One region of the Neptuniibacter halophilus genome, then DNA from elsewhere that is predicted to be linked to it. Evidence: predicted binding sites of a transcription regulator. Region 1 holds the regulator's gene; each other region holds the start of a gene.
The links. The regulator sigma-54, encoded in region 1, starts transcription at its own class of promoters, with help from an activator protein. The targets are predictions, from matches to a motif close to TGGCACNNNNNTTGCTNT.

Region 1 (3,509 bases):
GACGTACCTGAACATTATCCATATGTTTGGAGAAATGAGAAGCTAACTGTTCACAGATAAAGACTGAGCGGTGCTGACCACCAGTGCAGCCGATGCCGATGGTGATATAGCTGCGGTTATTTTCGCCGAAGCGGGGCAGCCAGCGCTCCAGAAAGGTGGTGATATCTGCGATCATTTCGCCAACCTCAGGCGAGTTGCCCAGGAACTCCTGAATCGGCTTTTCGCGACCGGTGAACCGGCGCAGTTCCGGGATCCAGTGCGGATTGGGCAGCGCACGGACATCGTAGACAAAATCCACATCCAGCGGCACGCCGTGCTTAAAACCGAAAGATTCAAACTGCACCGAAAGGGTCTGTTCTTTGCGTTGAGCGACCCTGAGTTTAACCGTATCCCGCAGTTCGTAGAGTGACAGCCGTGTAGTGTCAATGCGGATGTCGGCCATACTGGCGATCGGTTCCAGCAGCTCCGATTCGGACTGAATCGATTGCTGCAGGTTTTTATTCTCATCTGAAAGGGGGTGTTTGCGCCGGGTCGAACTGTAGCGTTTAATCAGGGTGGCTTCAGAGGAATCCAGATAGATCACCTCATAATCCGCCCAGTGTTCAGCTCTGAGTTGTTGCAGTATCTCAGGAAATCGCGACAGGTTACTCAGCAGATTGCGGGCATCAATACTGACCGCAATCTGATTCGGATGGCTGGGGTCGCTGCTCATCTGCTGCACCAGATCGGGCAGCAGCATTGCTGGCAGGTTATCAATACAGTAGAAGCCGATATCTTCTAAAGCTTGCAGTGCGGTACTTTTACCCGAGCCCGATCGGCCACTTATCACAACCAGCTTCATGACATCTGCCCCTAACTGCTGAGTCGGTTAACGGTCTCAAACAGGTCCTTGTCGTTCTGAACCTCGCGCAATGCTGCGCGAACCTCTTCCTGACTGAACAGCTCGGCGATGGAGGCCAGTGTCTGCAGGTGTTCGGAGGTGGCATCCTCCGGCACAACCAGTGCAAACAACAGGTCAACCGGCTTGCTGTCGATCGCATCAAAATCAACCGCTGCATCCAGCTTAATCAGGAAGCCGATGGCATCCTGACAGTCAGCAAGGCGACAGTGGGGGATAGCAACGCCATCACCAATACCGGTACTGCCCAGCTTTTCACGGCCGTGCAATCCATTGAATATACTGCTGCTATCCAGCTCCGGATGCTGCTCAGCGATCTGCTCAGCGATGACTTCCAGAATACGTTTTTTACTGCCGCCCTCAAGACCGCAAAGGGTGCTTGAGGGGGTCAGGAGTTCATTGACCTGCATAGTGTGTTAAAGCGTGGGCCTATTTGTGGGTTTTCATTTTTTCTTTATGCTTGATCACCTGACGGTCGAGCTTATCAGTCAGGCCGTCGATCGCCGCATACATATCTTCGTGCTCGTGAGTGGCAAACAGCTGTGCGCCGGAGACGTGCATCTCAGCTTCAGCTTTCTGACGCTGCTTTTCTACGCTGAGAGTTACCTGAACGTTGGTGATGTTGTCAAAATGGCGTTCGATCTTCTGCAGCTTTTCAAGCACATAGTTCTGCATGGAATCGGTCAGTTCAACATGGTGTCCGGTGATATTGATCTGCATAGGTCTCTCCTACTGAATGCTGACGAGACTTAGTCAGCGTGCATGTGTTGTTATTATTAAACCAGACGCTTTCGCTCATTAGAAGGTGGTATGCCCATCGCTTCTCGATATTTTGCGATCGTACGTCTGGCGACTTTAAAGCCCTGTTCATCCAGGAACTGGGCGATCTTGTTATCACTCAACGGCTTGGCGGCATTTTCAGAGGCCACCATTTTCTTAATCAGCGCACGGATGGCGGTCGAAGAGGCCGCTCCACCGGTGGCTGTACTGATATGGCTGGAGAAGAAGTACTTCAGCTCAAAGATACCCCGGGGGGTGTGCATAAATTTCTGCGTGGTAACGCGGGAGATGGTGGATTCATGCATCTCGACCGCTTCGGCAATATCGTGCAACACCATGGGTTTCATACCCTCTTCACCGTGATCCAGAAAGCCGGACTGACGTCGGACAATCTCATTGGAAACCTTGAGCAGGGTTTCATTCCGGCTCTGCAGGCTTTTGATGAACCAGCGGGCTTCCTGCAAGTGATTTTTCAGATAGGTGTTGTCGGAGCTGTTATCTGCGCGTTTTACCAGACCGGCGTAACCGGCGTTGATCCGCAGTTTAGGAGATACTTCCGGATTCAGGTTGACTGTCCAGACGCCCCGTTCCTTAGTGACGATAACATCAGGAATGACATATTCTGCAGTGCTCTGGCTGATACTGGCGCCGGGTTTCGGATTCAGCCCCTGAATCAGTTGAATAACCTGCTGCAACTGGGGTTCACGCAAACGGGTTTTGCGCATCAACTGGCGGTAGTCGTGGGTGCCCAGCAGTTTGATATATTGCTGGGCGACTTTGATCGCTTCATTGCGCCACGGGGTTTCAGCCGGTAGCTGGCTCAGTTGAATGCTGAGGCATTCGCTGAGATCGCGACAGGCAACACCGGCGGGATCGAATTGCTGGATACGGTGCAGTACCGCTTCCACTTCATCCAGTTCCAGCTCGGCGAACTGCTCATCCTCTTCGGTCTGGAAGTGTTCGAGAATCTCTTCAAGACTGATGGTCAGGTAACCGTCGGGATCGATGCCATCGATGATGCTGGTGGCGATCAGACGATCCATGTCACTCATGGGCGTGAGGTTGAGCTGCCAGTGCAGATGATCCTGCAGGGTCTCTTCGGCGGTGTCATTGGATTCGAAACTGTCGAGATCCTCTTTGCTCAGGCTGGGCGTGGAGGACTGGAAGGTGTCTTCCCAACTGCTGTCTGTAGAGAGTTCATCCGGGATGCTCTCGTTCCAGTTATCTTCGGCAGCCGGACTGTCGTCATAGTCATTATCGCTGTTACTGCTTTCCCCGGCACTGATCTCAGTGGTCTCAGTCTGGTTGTCGGATTCGTTGTTGCTTGTATCCTGTCCATGATCTTCATCGGATACATCCAGCATGGGGTTGCTTTCAAGCGCTTCCTGAATCTCCTGCTGAAGGTCCAGCGTGGATAGCTGCAACAGACGGATTGCCTGCTGAAGCTGAGGGGTCATGGTGAGCTGTTGCCCAATTTTTAGATGGAGCGCTTGTTTCATAATACGACGGTCTTAACTCCTGATAGCCAGATAGATTATGGCCGGGTTACAGGGAAAACTGTTCGCCAAGATAGGCGTTCTTAACAGCCTGATTGGCCAAAATCTCGTTCGGCTTGCCTGTGGCAAGTATAGTGCCTTCACTGACGATATAGGCTCTTTCGCAAATATCCAAGGTCTCGCGCACATTATGATCGGTAATCAGAATGCCGATGCCACGGGATTGCAGGTGGCGAATGGTCTGCTTGATGTCGTTAACCGAAATCGGGTCGACCCCGGCAAACGGCTCATCCAGCAAAATAAAGTCAGGCTCGGTGGCCAGTGCGCGGGCGATC
Region 2 (3,509 bases), 190 kb from region 1:
ACGCTGTCCCATGACACAGGGAGGGCTGAACCCTTCCAGCGCTTCGGCTGCTTTATCCAGATAGGGCGGCAGCGCCAGCAGTTGCAACATTTCGGTCTGATTAGCCGGATCGGCACACCACTGACAGGCATTGTAGATTGCCCTGACCAGCGCCTGATGGGTGTGCGGGTGGTTGTCAGCCCAGCTTTGGGTGACACCCAGTACTTTCTCCATATGAGGCCCCCAGATCTGGTAGCCGGTGGTCAGTAAACCGCCGGTCTGGCGGATCAGCGCCAGACTGTTCCAGGGCTCGCCCACGCAGTAACCGTCAATCAGACCGCTGGCCAGATTGTCCAGCATTTTGGTGGGCGGCACCGCGACCAGTTCAATATCTTTGCCGGTGTCGATCTGATGCTGATTCAGCCAGTAGCGTAACTGGTAATGGTGGTTGGAGTAGGGGTAGACAGTGGCGATCACCGGTTTCCGGCTCAGCCCGGCCAGCAGTTGCTTAAACTGACGTCCCAGTTCCTTATCATCCTGCCAGTTCTCAACCTGCTGGGTCAGGCTGACGTACAGCTCTTTCGAGAGGGTGATTGCTGTGCCGTTCTGACTCAGGGTCAGGGCGGTGAGCATTGGTGTAGGGTTACCATTCAGTCCCAGTGTCGCGGCCAGGGGCATGGGTGCCAGCATCTGAGCACCATCGAGCAGGCCAAAGCTGACCTTGTCGCGGATCGAAGCCCAGGAACTTTCTTTTTGCAGAATCACATTCAGACCCTGTTGCTGGAAAAAGCCTTTCTCCCTTGCCACCACCAGGGGAGCGCAGTCCAGCAGCGCGACAAAGCCAAGGCTCAGATCGCGTTTTTCCGGTAGCTGTGTTGCCGTCATACCTGTTCCTCTATCTCTACTTGCTCAGGCCGTTGCTCAGACTCAGAACGTCCACTACGCTGGCGGCCACGTCCGGAAGCTTCTGCCCCCGGTCCATGGCCAGCTTGCGCAGGGTTTTGTAGGCCTGGTCTTCATCACAACCCTGATGTTTCATCAGCATTCCCTTGGCTTTTTCTATGATCTTGCGATCCGCGAGCTGAGTCCGTGTTTTTTCCAGCTCTTCGCGCAGTGCGGAGTGCGCGTCAAAATGGGCGATCGCTGTATCCATAATTGCCCGCACCCTGTCGGGTTGCAGGCCGTCGGCTATATAAGCACTGACACCGGCATTAATCGCATCGGCCATTGTCCGGCGGTCATTCTGTTGTTCGGCAAAGAACACGATCGGTCGTGGATTGTTCTGGCTCATGGTGGCCATACTTTCCATGGTGTCGCGATCCGGGGAGTCCATATCAATAATCACGATATCCGGGTGGAAATCACCGACGTATTGATTCAGGTCCGTAGTGTCGGGCAACTGGCAGACAACGTGATGACCCAGTTGGTGCAGCGCTTGTTTCAGCGCGTTAACCCGTTCCGGTTCATCATCGACCAGCAGCACATTGAGGCGTTTTAAATTACTCATGATCCAGTTCCAGCATTGGATATGCCCGATTATTCAGCAATAACTGTTCCAAAATTGAGCAGAAGCTGGCACGGGGGTTGCTTTTACCTTGTATAAGAAGCGGATCGGCTATGAGAGCAGGTCTGCAAATCGAATACACGCAACGGGGCGTACTTATCTGGCGTAAGCTTAGGTAGGCGCCCTGTTTTGTTATGGGCGGCAGCAGATAAGTACCCCGGCAAAGCGAGTTAGATTGTGTGGAGGTCAGAATGCACAAATTGACGACCTGTCCCTACTGCGGTGTGGGATGCGGTGTTGACGCGGAACTACTGGATCAGACGGTGAGCCAGGTAAAAGGGGATCGGGAACATCCATCCAATTTTGGCCGTTTATGCGTAAAGGGTTCCTCATTGCATGAGGTACTCGGCAGTGAGGGGCGCTTGCTTAAACCCCTGTTGGACGGTCAGCCTGCTGAGTGGAATGATGCGCTAAATCAGGTCGCCGAGCGACTTTTGTGCACCATTAAAGAGCACGGCCCTGACTCGGTGGCGTTCTATCTGTCGGGTCAGTTACTGACAGAGGATTATTATGTAGCGAATAAGCTGATGAAGGGCTACATCGGCAGCGCCAATGTGGATACCAACTCCCGGCTCTGTATGTCATCGGCTGTTGCGGGCTATAAGCGGGCGTTCGGCAGTGACACCGTGCCCTGCTGTTATGAGGATCTGGAGCAGACCGATCTGCTGGTGCTGGTGGGGAGTAATACCGCCTGGAACCATCCGGTTCTGTTTCAGCGGATGCAGGCCGCGAAGAAAGCCAATCCGGAGCTGCGTGTGGTGGTGATTGATCCCCGGCGTACCGCGACCTGTGATCTGGCGGATCTGCATCTGGCCCTGAAGCCGGGCACCGACAGTGAACTGTTTTCCGGGTTGCTCTGTTTTCTGGCGGAATCCGGAGATCTGGATACGGATTATATCGCGGCCCACACCGAGGGGTTCGATCAGGCGCTTGCCGCGGCTCAGTCACAGTTTTCCGGCCTCAGTGAGTTAGCAGAATACTGTGATCTGGATGAAGCACAACTGCGGGCTTTCTATGAGCTGTTTGCTGCTACATCCCGAGTGGTTACCTTTTATTCTCAGGGTGTGAATCAGTCTTCCAGCGGCACTGACAACTCCAATGCGATTATCAACTGTCATCTGGCCACCGGGCGCCTTGGTGTTGCCGGTGCGGGGCCTTTCTCGATTACCGGGCAGCCTAATGCGATGGGTGGTCGCGAGGTTGGGGGGCTCTCTAACCAACTGGCGGCGCATATGGACTTTTCATCGGAGGCTTCCATCGATCGGGTGCAGCGTTTCTGGCAGGCACCCAATATTGCGCGCAAAGAGGGACTCAAAGCGGTTGATCTGTTTGCGGCGGTGGACAGTGGCCGGATTAAAGCGGTCTGGATTATGGGAACCAATCCGGTGGTCAGCCTGCCGGACAGCGAGAGGGTAAGGCGTGCGCTTGAGCAGTGCCCGCTGGTGATCGTCTCCGAATGTATGGCCAGTACAGATACCCTGAAATGCGCGGATATTGCATTGCCGGCCACCGGCTGGAGTGAGAAAAACGGTACCGTTACAAACGCGGAACGACGTATTTCCAGACAGCGCGGGTTATTGCCACCCAGCGGTGAGGCGAAGCACGACTGGTGGATTGTTTGCGAGGTGGCTAAGCGGATGGGCTTTGCTGAGGGCTTCAGCTTCAGTCATCAGGCTGAGATTTTCGCGGAGCATGCTGCCTTGTCCGGGTTTGAAAATCAGGGCAGCCGCGATTTTGATATCAGCCTGTTTGCGGATATCGATATCGCTACCTACGATGCGTTGAAGCCTGTGCAGTGGCCGGTTACGGCGACATCACCTTACGGCACAGCGCGTCTGTTTGCCGATGGCCAGTTTTATACCGAGTCAGGCAAGGCCCGGTTTATTCCTCTGCAGAGCAGCGCGCCTAAGCAGCAGCCGGTGCCTGAACTACCTTATATTCTGAATACCGGGCGAATTCGCGATCA
Region 3 (3,509 bases), 380 kb from region 1:
TCTGACAGCTATCTTTGAGCACGAAGGTAAGCTGATCGAAATCCTCGACGTTGAACAGATTCTTGCAGATCTGTATCCAATGCCAACTGAAGTCAGCCAGGATGTTGCGAATGAGCAGGTGCGTGAAAAAGCGCGCGAACATCACATTCTGATTGTTGATGATTCTTCTGTTGCACGTAATCAGATGCAGCGCAGTCTCGAAAACCTGGGTGTTAAAGTTACCTCCTGCAATAATGGTCGGATGGCCTGGGATCTGTTGCGGGAAATGGCTGATCGCGGCACCGATGTGACGGATCATTTTCTGATGGTCATTTCGGATATTGAGATGCCGGAAATGGATGGCTACACCCTTACCTCTATGATTCGTGACGACGAACGGATGAGTTCGATGCATGTAGTGCTGCATACCTCGCTGTCCGGTGGGTTCAACGTATCTATGGTTAAGAAAGTGGGGGCCGATGGGTTCCTTGCGAAGTTTAACCCGGATGATCTGGCGACGGCTGTGGTACAGCGTATCCAGCAAGTCGAAAAACGATAACTGAGCGGTAAATCATATCGATGAGCATTGCTGGCAGGTCGAGCTTTACGATCACCGACGCGGACTTTGAGCTGTTCAGTCGTTTCCTTGAAGATAACAGCGGAATTCTTCTGGCGAAACACAAACAGTATCTGGTTCAGAGCCGTCTGGGTAAAATTGTTCAGGAGCAGAATTGTTCAGGTCTTAAAGATCTGATCTCCAAGCTGCAAAGCCCTGCGGCAAAACGCCTCCGTGAGCAGGTTATCGATGCGATGACCACCAACGAAACGCTCTGGTTTCGTGATGTACACCCTTTTGACATTCTGCGCGACCGCATTCTGCCTGAGCTGACCGCAAAGCCCGGCGGTTCTAAGGTGCGTATCTGGTCGGCGGCCTGTTCTACCGGGCAGGAACCCTACTCCATCAGCATGACGCTGGATGAGTTTCGCAAGAAGTCTCCGGGTAAGCTCAGTGCCGAAGAAGTGATGGCGACCGATATATCGACTCAGGTGCTGGAACAGGCCCGCCGGGGTGAATATGAGATGTTGGCTATTGGCCGTGGTTTATCTCAGGAGCGGTTGACTCAGCACTTCAAACAGCTCCCTAACGGCAGTTGGGGTGTAAAACCGGATATCAAATCACGGGTAAGGTTTCAGAGCATCAACCTGCTGGGGCAGTACAGTGCTATGGGCAAATTTGATGTGATTTTTTGCCGTAACGTGCTGATCTATTTTTCCAGCGAGAAGAAAACTGAGATTCTCAGCAAGATGCACGGGGTTCTGAAGCCGGGCGGCTATTTGATTCTGGGTGCCTCTGAGTTTCTGTCTGGCCTGTCTGATAAATATCAGATGATTCACTGCCGTCCGGGCATAATTTATCAGGCTATCTGACCTTCTGTTATGACGTTTTCTAAAACCGCCGTTTATGGCGGTTTTTTTATGCCTGCCTTTTTGCCGGCGGTTGCCGCTTTGCCGCTGCGGCAATACGGCGGTCTTCCATTGCCGGTTTTGAGTGATGTATTACAAGTGCAGAGGAGCTAAAAATCTTAACTCATTGTTAAATAAGTGATTTTTGTTTCTGGTACGGGGATTGCTTTTATCTGACCATCTGAAAATAGAGGCAAGCCAATGGCCATCAGTTTTGACGCAGCTTTAGGTATTCATGATGACGCTTTGCTCCATCGGGCACGCCGTGCCGAGGTGCTGGCGAATAATATTGCCAATGCAGATACGCCAAACTTCAAAGCGCGGGATCTTGAGTTTGCCCATGCACTGGAAAATGCGTCTAAGCTGCAGGTAAAGCAGACGGCCACTTCGCCGGGCCACAAAACTGAACTGCTCGAACCGGATCTGGCTGCGGATATGATGTTCCGCATTCCAAATCAGGCCTCCGTAGATGGCAACACCGTAGAGCTGCAGCAGGAGATGGCGCGCTACACCGAAAACTCGTTGGATTACCAAACCTCTTTCCAGTTTCTGAACCGTAAATTTACGGGGCTGAAATCAGCTATCAAGGGTGAATAAACATGTCATTAAGTAATGTTTTCGGTATTGCCGGCTCTGCGATGAATGCGCAGACAATCCGTCTGAATACCACCGCAAGTAACCTGGCCAATGCTGAAAGTGTCAGCTCCAGTGTGGATGAGACTTACCGTGCCAGAAAACCTGTTTTTGCGGTTCAGCAGGTAGATCCGCTGGCAGAGCCTGATAACGAATCGGGCATTGCTGCGGGGCAGGGCGTGCAGGTGCTTGGCATCGTTGAGAGTGAAGCTGAGCTGCGAAAAGAATATAACCCTGCGCATCCCATGGCGGATGATCAGGGGTTCGTTTATTACCCGAATGTGAATGTCGTGGAAGAGATGGCGGATATGATCTCCGCTTCGCGCTCTTTCCAGATTAATACTGAAATTTTGAATACTGCTAAGCAGATGCTGCAACAGACGATCCGTCTGGGCCAGCAATAACTGAGTGATGGGGTTCTAAGCCATGAGTAATGTAAATGGCGTAAACCAAAATGTCTTCGACCAGATAAATCGGGCCAACCAGGCTTCGAGTACGGCGAAAAGCCAGTCTCAGGAAGACAGCGATATGTTTATGCGCTTAATGATCGCGCAGTTGCAGAATCAGGATCCGACCAGTCCGGCGGATACCACTGACTTTATGCAGCAGATTGCGACCATGTCTCAGGTTGAGAGTATCAACCAGCTCAATACATCGGTGAATGAGATGTCCCAGTCAATGCTGGCCAGTCAGGCGGCATTGCAGGCTTCCTCTATGGTCGGGCGCTCCGTGTATATTGCGGGTGATACGGCGGAAGTGGGCACTGCCCTTAATCCTTATGCCAAGGGCTCTTTTAACCTGAGTTCCAGCGCCAGTGATATGCGGATCAAGGTTTATAACGCCAGCGGTACGCTGGTGGATACCATGCAACTGGGCTCAGTAACTCCGGGTGAGCATGAGTTTGCCTGGCAGATGGATTTTGACGAAGACGGCAATCCACTTCAGCCAGCAGGGGACTACACCTTTGTGGTTGAGCGACTGGATGACGGTGAATACAGCGCAGTCAATACCAACATGTCTTATCGGGTCAACAGTGTGACCCTGGGTGAGAACGGTATTGGTATGCAGGTGAATACGACGGCTGGCACATTCGATGTTAGCGAAGTGAAACAGATCGGCGCGTGAGGACAAAAAAATGGCAGGTTTCAATACAGCAGTAACCGGTCTAAAAGCAGCCAGTACAGACCTGGATGTGATCGGTAACAACATCGCAAACTCAAGTACCGTAGGTTTTAAAACCTCACGCACCGAGTTTGGTGATATTTACGCAACCGCAGTTGTGGGTGCAGGTTCCTCAAACGTGGCCGGCTCCGGTGTGACTGTTACGGATATCGCTCAGGATTTCCAGGCAGGTACCATTGAGTTCACCAATAACAACCTTGATCTGGCGATCAATGGTTCCGGCTTCTTCCAGTTGGATGATGGTCAGGGCG
Region 4 (3,509 bases), 1.5 Mb from region 1:
GCTGCCGGGCTGATTCAGGCGCATCGGTTCCTTGCGGAACAGGCGCGGATCCATCGGTTTCAGTTCATCATCAATCAGCGGTGTGAACTCCATCTGATCCAGAATATCTCTTTGCAGATCTACCCCCGGTGCGATCTCGGTCAGCAACAGGCCTTTGGCTGTCAGGCGGAAGACGGCGCGCTCGGTGATGAAGGTGACGCGCTGCTGGCACTGCATGGCGTAGCTGCCATTAAAGGTGATCTGCTGTACCTGTTTCTTAAACTTTTTCAGCGGGCCGTTTTCGATGATTCTGAGCCCCTGATCGGTGATCTCGAGTGCCTGTTTGCCTGAGGTAAAAGTACCGAGGAAGTAAAGATCACGGGTGTTTTGGGTGATGTTGATAAATCCGCCGGCCCCGGCCAGCTTCGGGCCGAATTTGCTGACGTTTACATGGCCTTCCGGGCAGCTTTCTGCCAGTCCGAGAAAGGCCTGATCAAGTCCGCCGCCGTCGTAGAAATCAAACTGTGCGGGCTGGTCGATGACCGCCTCTGCATTGCTGACTGCGCCAAAGCTGAGTCCACTGGCAGGCTGTCCGCCAATGCCGCCGGGTTCAACTGTCAGAGTGAAGTCACTGATCTTGCCCTCTTCTGCGGCAACGGTGGAGACGGCTTCGGGCATGCCGATGCCCAGATTAACCACTGCGCCCTTACGCAGCTCCATCAATGCCCGGCGGGCAATGATCTTACGGGCGTTGAGCTCCATCTGGTCACTGCTTTGCTGGGGCTGGCGAATTTCGCCGGTGTAGGCCGGATTATAGTGCTCGGCAAAGGTTTGCGGGTGATCTGCGCTTTCTGCAACAACAATATGATCCACCAGAATGCCGGGAATGCGGATCCGGTCCGGTGTTAGTTGGTGTTGTTCGGTCAGGCGTTCAACTTGTGCCAGAACGATACCGCCGCTGTTATGCACGGCCTGAGCTATGGCCAGTGCGTCCAGTGGCAGTGCCTCACGTTCCATGGAGATGTTGCCTTTGGCATCAGCCGTCGTGCCGCGAAGCAGAGCAACATTGAGAGGGAAGTGCTTGTAGAGCAGTGCTTCCTGATTACCCAGTTCCAATAGTTGGACCAGATCTTCCTGGGAACGGCTGTTGATCTTGCCCCCCTCGTAGCGAGGATCGACAAAGGTGTTCAGGCCTACCCGACTGAGGGTGCCGGGTTTGCCGGCGGCGATGTCGCGAAACATATGGCAGATCACCCCCTGTGGCAGGTTGTAAGCTTCGATCTGATTGGCCACCGCCATCTTGCCGAGGCTGGGGGCCAGTCCCCAGTGCCCGCCAACCACACGCTTCAGCATGCCTTCGTGGGCAAAATGGTTCAGGCCGCGGCATTGAGCATCGCCCTGACCGGCAGCATAAAGCAGGTTCAGGTTATTGGGCTGGCCCTGTTCCAGAAAGCGTTTTTCGATCGCTTTGGCGAGGGTCTCAGCGAAACCAATGCCGATAAAACCACCGGTCACCAGGGTGTCGTTGGATTTAACCAGGGCGGCCGCCTGATCGGCGGTAATCACTTTACTCTGACTCATTACGCGTACCGTTATTTTTATTTTTGGGAGATCAGGTACAGAGCAAGTGTGGGGCCAGAAAATTAAAGTTGTTTTTTATCAGTGGGTTATAGGTCTTGGCGCGGAAAGTGGTTAGGTTTTAGTGTCTATTTTTATAGACATAAGTGTATTTGTGTCTTGTTTTGTGTACGGATTGTCTATTCTGATCGGCTAAGGCGCTGATAGAGGCTGGCACGGGATATTCCAAGTAGCTTTGCTGCCGCTGTTTTGTTGCCATGGCAGCGTTGAATCGCTTGCTCTATGGCCTGACGTTCCAGTTGCTGCCGGCTGCTTTTCAGGTCGCCAGAGTTTGCCGGTACCGCCGGGAGTTCGTCACTGGCGCCGAGATCTTGTGCTTCTATCAGATCGCCTTCGGCCATCACACAGCCACGTTCCAGACGATTACGCAGTTCACGGATATTCCCCGGCCAGTGGTAATTCTGCAGCCATTGCAGAGCACGCTTGGACAGGGTGAGTTCAGGCAGTTGGGACTGACGCTGGATCTGAGCCAGCATATGCTCCGCCAGAGCGGGGATGTCGTCCAGCCGCTGGCGCAGCGGTGGCAGGTTGATCGGCAGGACATTCAGGCGATAGTAGAGATCTTCACGAAATTCGCCTCGTTCCACCTGCTGACGCAGATCTTTGGCTGTAGCGGCAATCACCCGTACGTCGACTTTTTCCAGACGGTTGGAGCCTAAAGCTTCTACCTCACGCTCCTGTAATACCCGTAGCAGTTTAGCCTGCATGGCCAGCGGCATTTCGGCAATCTCATCCAGAAACAGGGTACCGCCATCGGCAAGCTGAACCTTGCCGGTGCGTCCTTTACGGTCGGCACCGGTAAAGGCGCCGGGGGCGGTGCCGAACAGTTCTGCTTCGGCCAGCGATTCGGGCAGGGCGCCCATGTTAATCCCGACGAAAGGGCCGCTGCGTCGGGTTGAAGCGTGGTGTATCCCCTGAGCCAGCAGTTCTTTCCCGGTGCCGGTTTCCCCCAGTAGCAGCAGGGTAGTATCCAGTTGGGCGGCCCGTAATGCCTGACGTCTCAGCAGTTGGGTGGGAACCGCATTGCCGATCATGTCATCGAGAGCGTAACGGCTGGGGCGGATGATTTTTTCATCTTCAAATTTACGCCGCAGGCGGGCAAATTTATCAAACAGGGGCTGAAGGCTGTCCAGATCATCATAAAAAACGAAGCCAATAGCACCGATCACCTGATTCTCCGGGTTTTTGATTGGCAGCCGGGTGACCACGCACCAGCGGTTGTTAATCTGCATCAGGTCGACAAACGAGGGTTTTCCGCTCTTGACTACCCGTGGCAGTTGCGTGGTCGGGAGTATATTTTCCACCGGCTGGCCGACGGGGTCGCTGTGCTCGGGTATGTCGATCAGTTTGCGGTAGGCCTCGCTGAGCCAGAGCACGCAGCCCTGATCGTCAACTGCAATGGAGCCCTGGCAGAGGCTGGAGAGCAGATCCAGCAAGTTGTGGTTGCTGTCCTGTTCAATCAGTTCTCGAAGTGAATGCATAGCTGAAGGTGTCTGTCCGGATACTGGTCCGGATAAACTTACGCATTACGCCGGTTGCTGCCAAGTCTTTTTCCTGGCGGGTGTGTCAGGCGACGTTGCGTTTACGGTTTTTGTGATGACGGGTGACAGAACCTTTGATCACCATCTCCCAGGTGTTGCCGGTGCTCATCAGCATGGCGCCACAGTGGCCGCATTTACAGATCTGCGAGTGACCCAGATCGCTGACCGTATCCAGACGGGGATGGTCGTTGCCGGTTTTAACAAGCTCAAAGCAGTGTACGCAATCGGTATTCACGGTTGTTCTCCTGACAGGGAGGCCACTGAGGACCGGGTTTCGTTTGGGTATCGGTTGCGTCAGGGAGAACTTGAGTAAAAAGTGTTTAAAAAACAGCCAGATTTTGGCTTGTGGTT

Region 2: QUD59_RS13025 (ANTAR domain-containing response regulator) is a predicted target of sigma-54. The motif match lies at 1,520-1,537, and genes of this name have one in related genera.
Region 3: flgB (flagellar basal body rod protein FlgB) is a predicted target of sigma-54. The motif match lies at 1,596-1,613, and genes of this name have one in related genera.
Region 4: QUD59_RS05070 (acyl CoA:acetate/3-ketoacid CoA transferase) is a predicted target of sigma-54. The motif match lies at 1,600-1,617, and genes of this name have one in related genera.

Annotation. Positions count from the first base shown of each region.
Region 1 is NZ_AP027292.1:2,604,918-2,608,426, forward strand. It holds gene rapZ (RNase adapter RapZ) at 1-841, opposite strand, end outside; gene ptsN (PTS IIA-like nitrogen regulatory protein PtsN) at 853-1,308, opposite strand; gene hpf (ribosome hibernation-promoting factor, HPF/YfiA family) at 1,328-1,618, opposite strand; gene QUD59_RS12110 (RNA polymerase factor sigma-54) at 1,675-3,177, opposite strand; gene lptB (LPS export ABC transporter ATP-binding protein) at 3,224-3,509, opposite strand, start outside.
Region 2 is NZ_AP027292.1:2,791,465-2,794,973, forward strand. It holds gene QUD59_RS13020 (CmpA/NrtA family ABC transporter substrate-binding protein) at 1-864, opposite strand, end outside; gene QUD59_RS13025 (ANTAR domain-containing response regulator) at 881-1,486, opposite strand; gene QUD59_RS13030 (nitrate reductase) at 1,735-3,509, shown strand, end outside.
Region 3 is NZ_AP027292.1:2,223,063-2,226,571, forward strand. It holds gene QUD59_RS10290 (chemotaxis protein CheV) at 1-538, shown strand, start outside; gene QUD59_RS10295 (CheR family methyltransferase) at 559-1,407, shown strand; gene flgB (flagellar basal body rod protein FlgB) at 1,645-2,040, shown strand; gene flgC (flagellar basal body rod protein FlgC) at 2,043-2,480, shown strand; gene QUD59_RS10310 (flagellar hook assembly protein FlgD) at 2,503-3,201, shown strand; gene QUD59_RS10315 (flagellar hook-basal body complex protein) at 3,212-3,509, shown strand, end outside.
Region 4 is NZ_AP027292.1:1,088,577-1,092,085, reverse strand. It holds gene QUD59_RS05070 (acyl CoA:acetate/3-ketoacid CoA transferase) at 1-1,560, opposite strand, end outside; gene QUD59_RS05065 (sigma-54 interaction domain-containing protein) at 1,737-3,098, opposite strand; gene QUD59_RS05060 (hypothetical protein) at 3,184-3,393, opposite strand.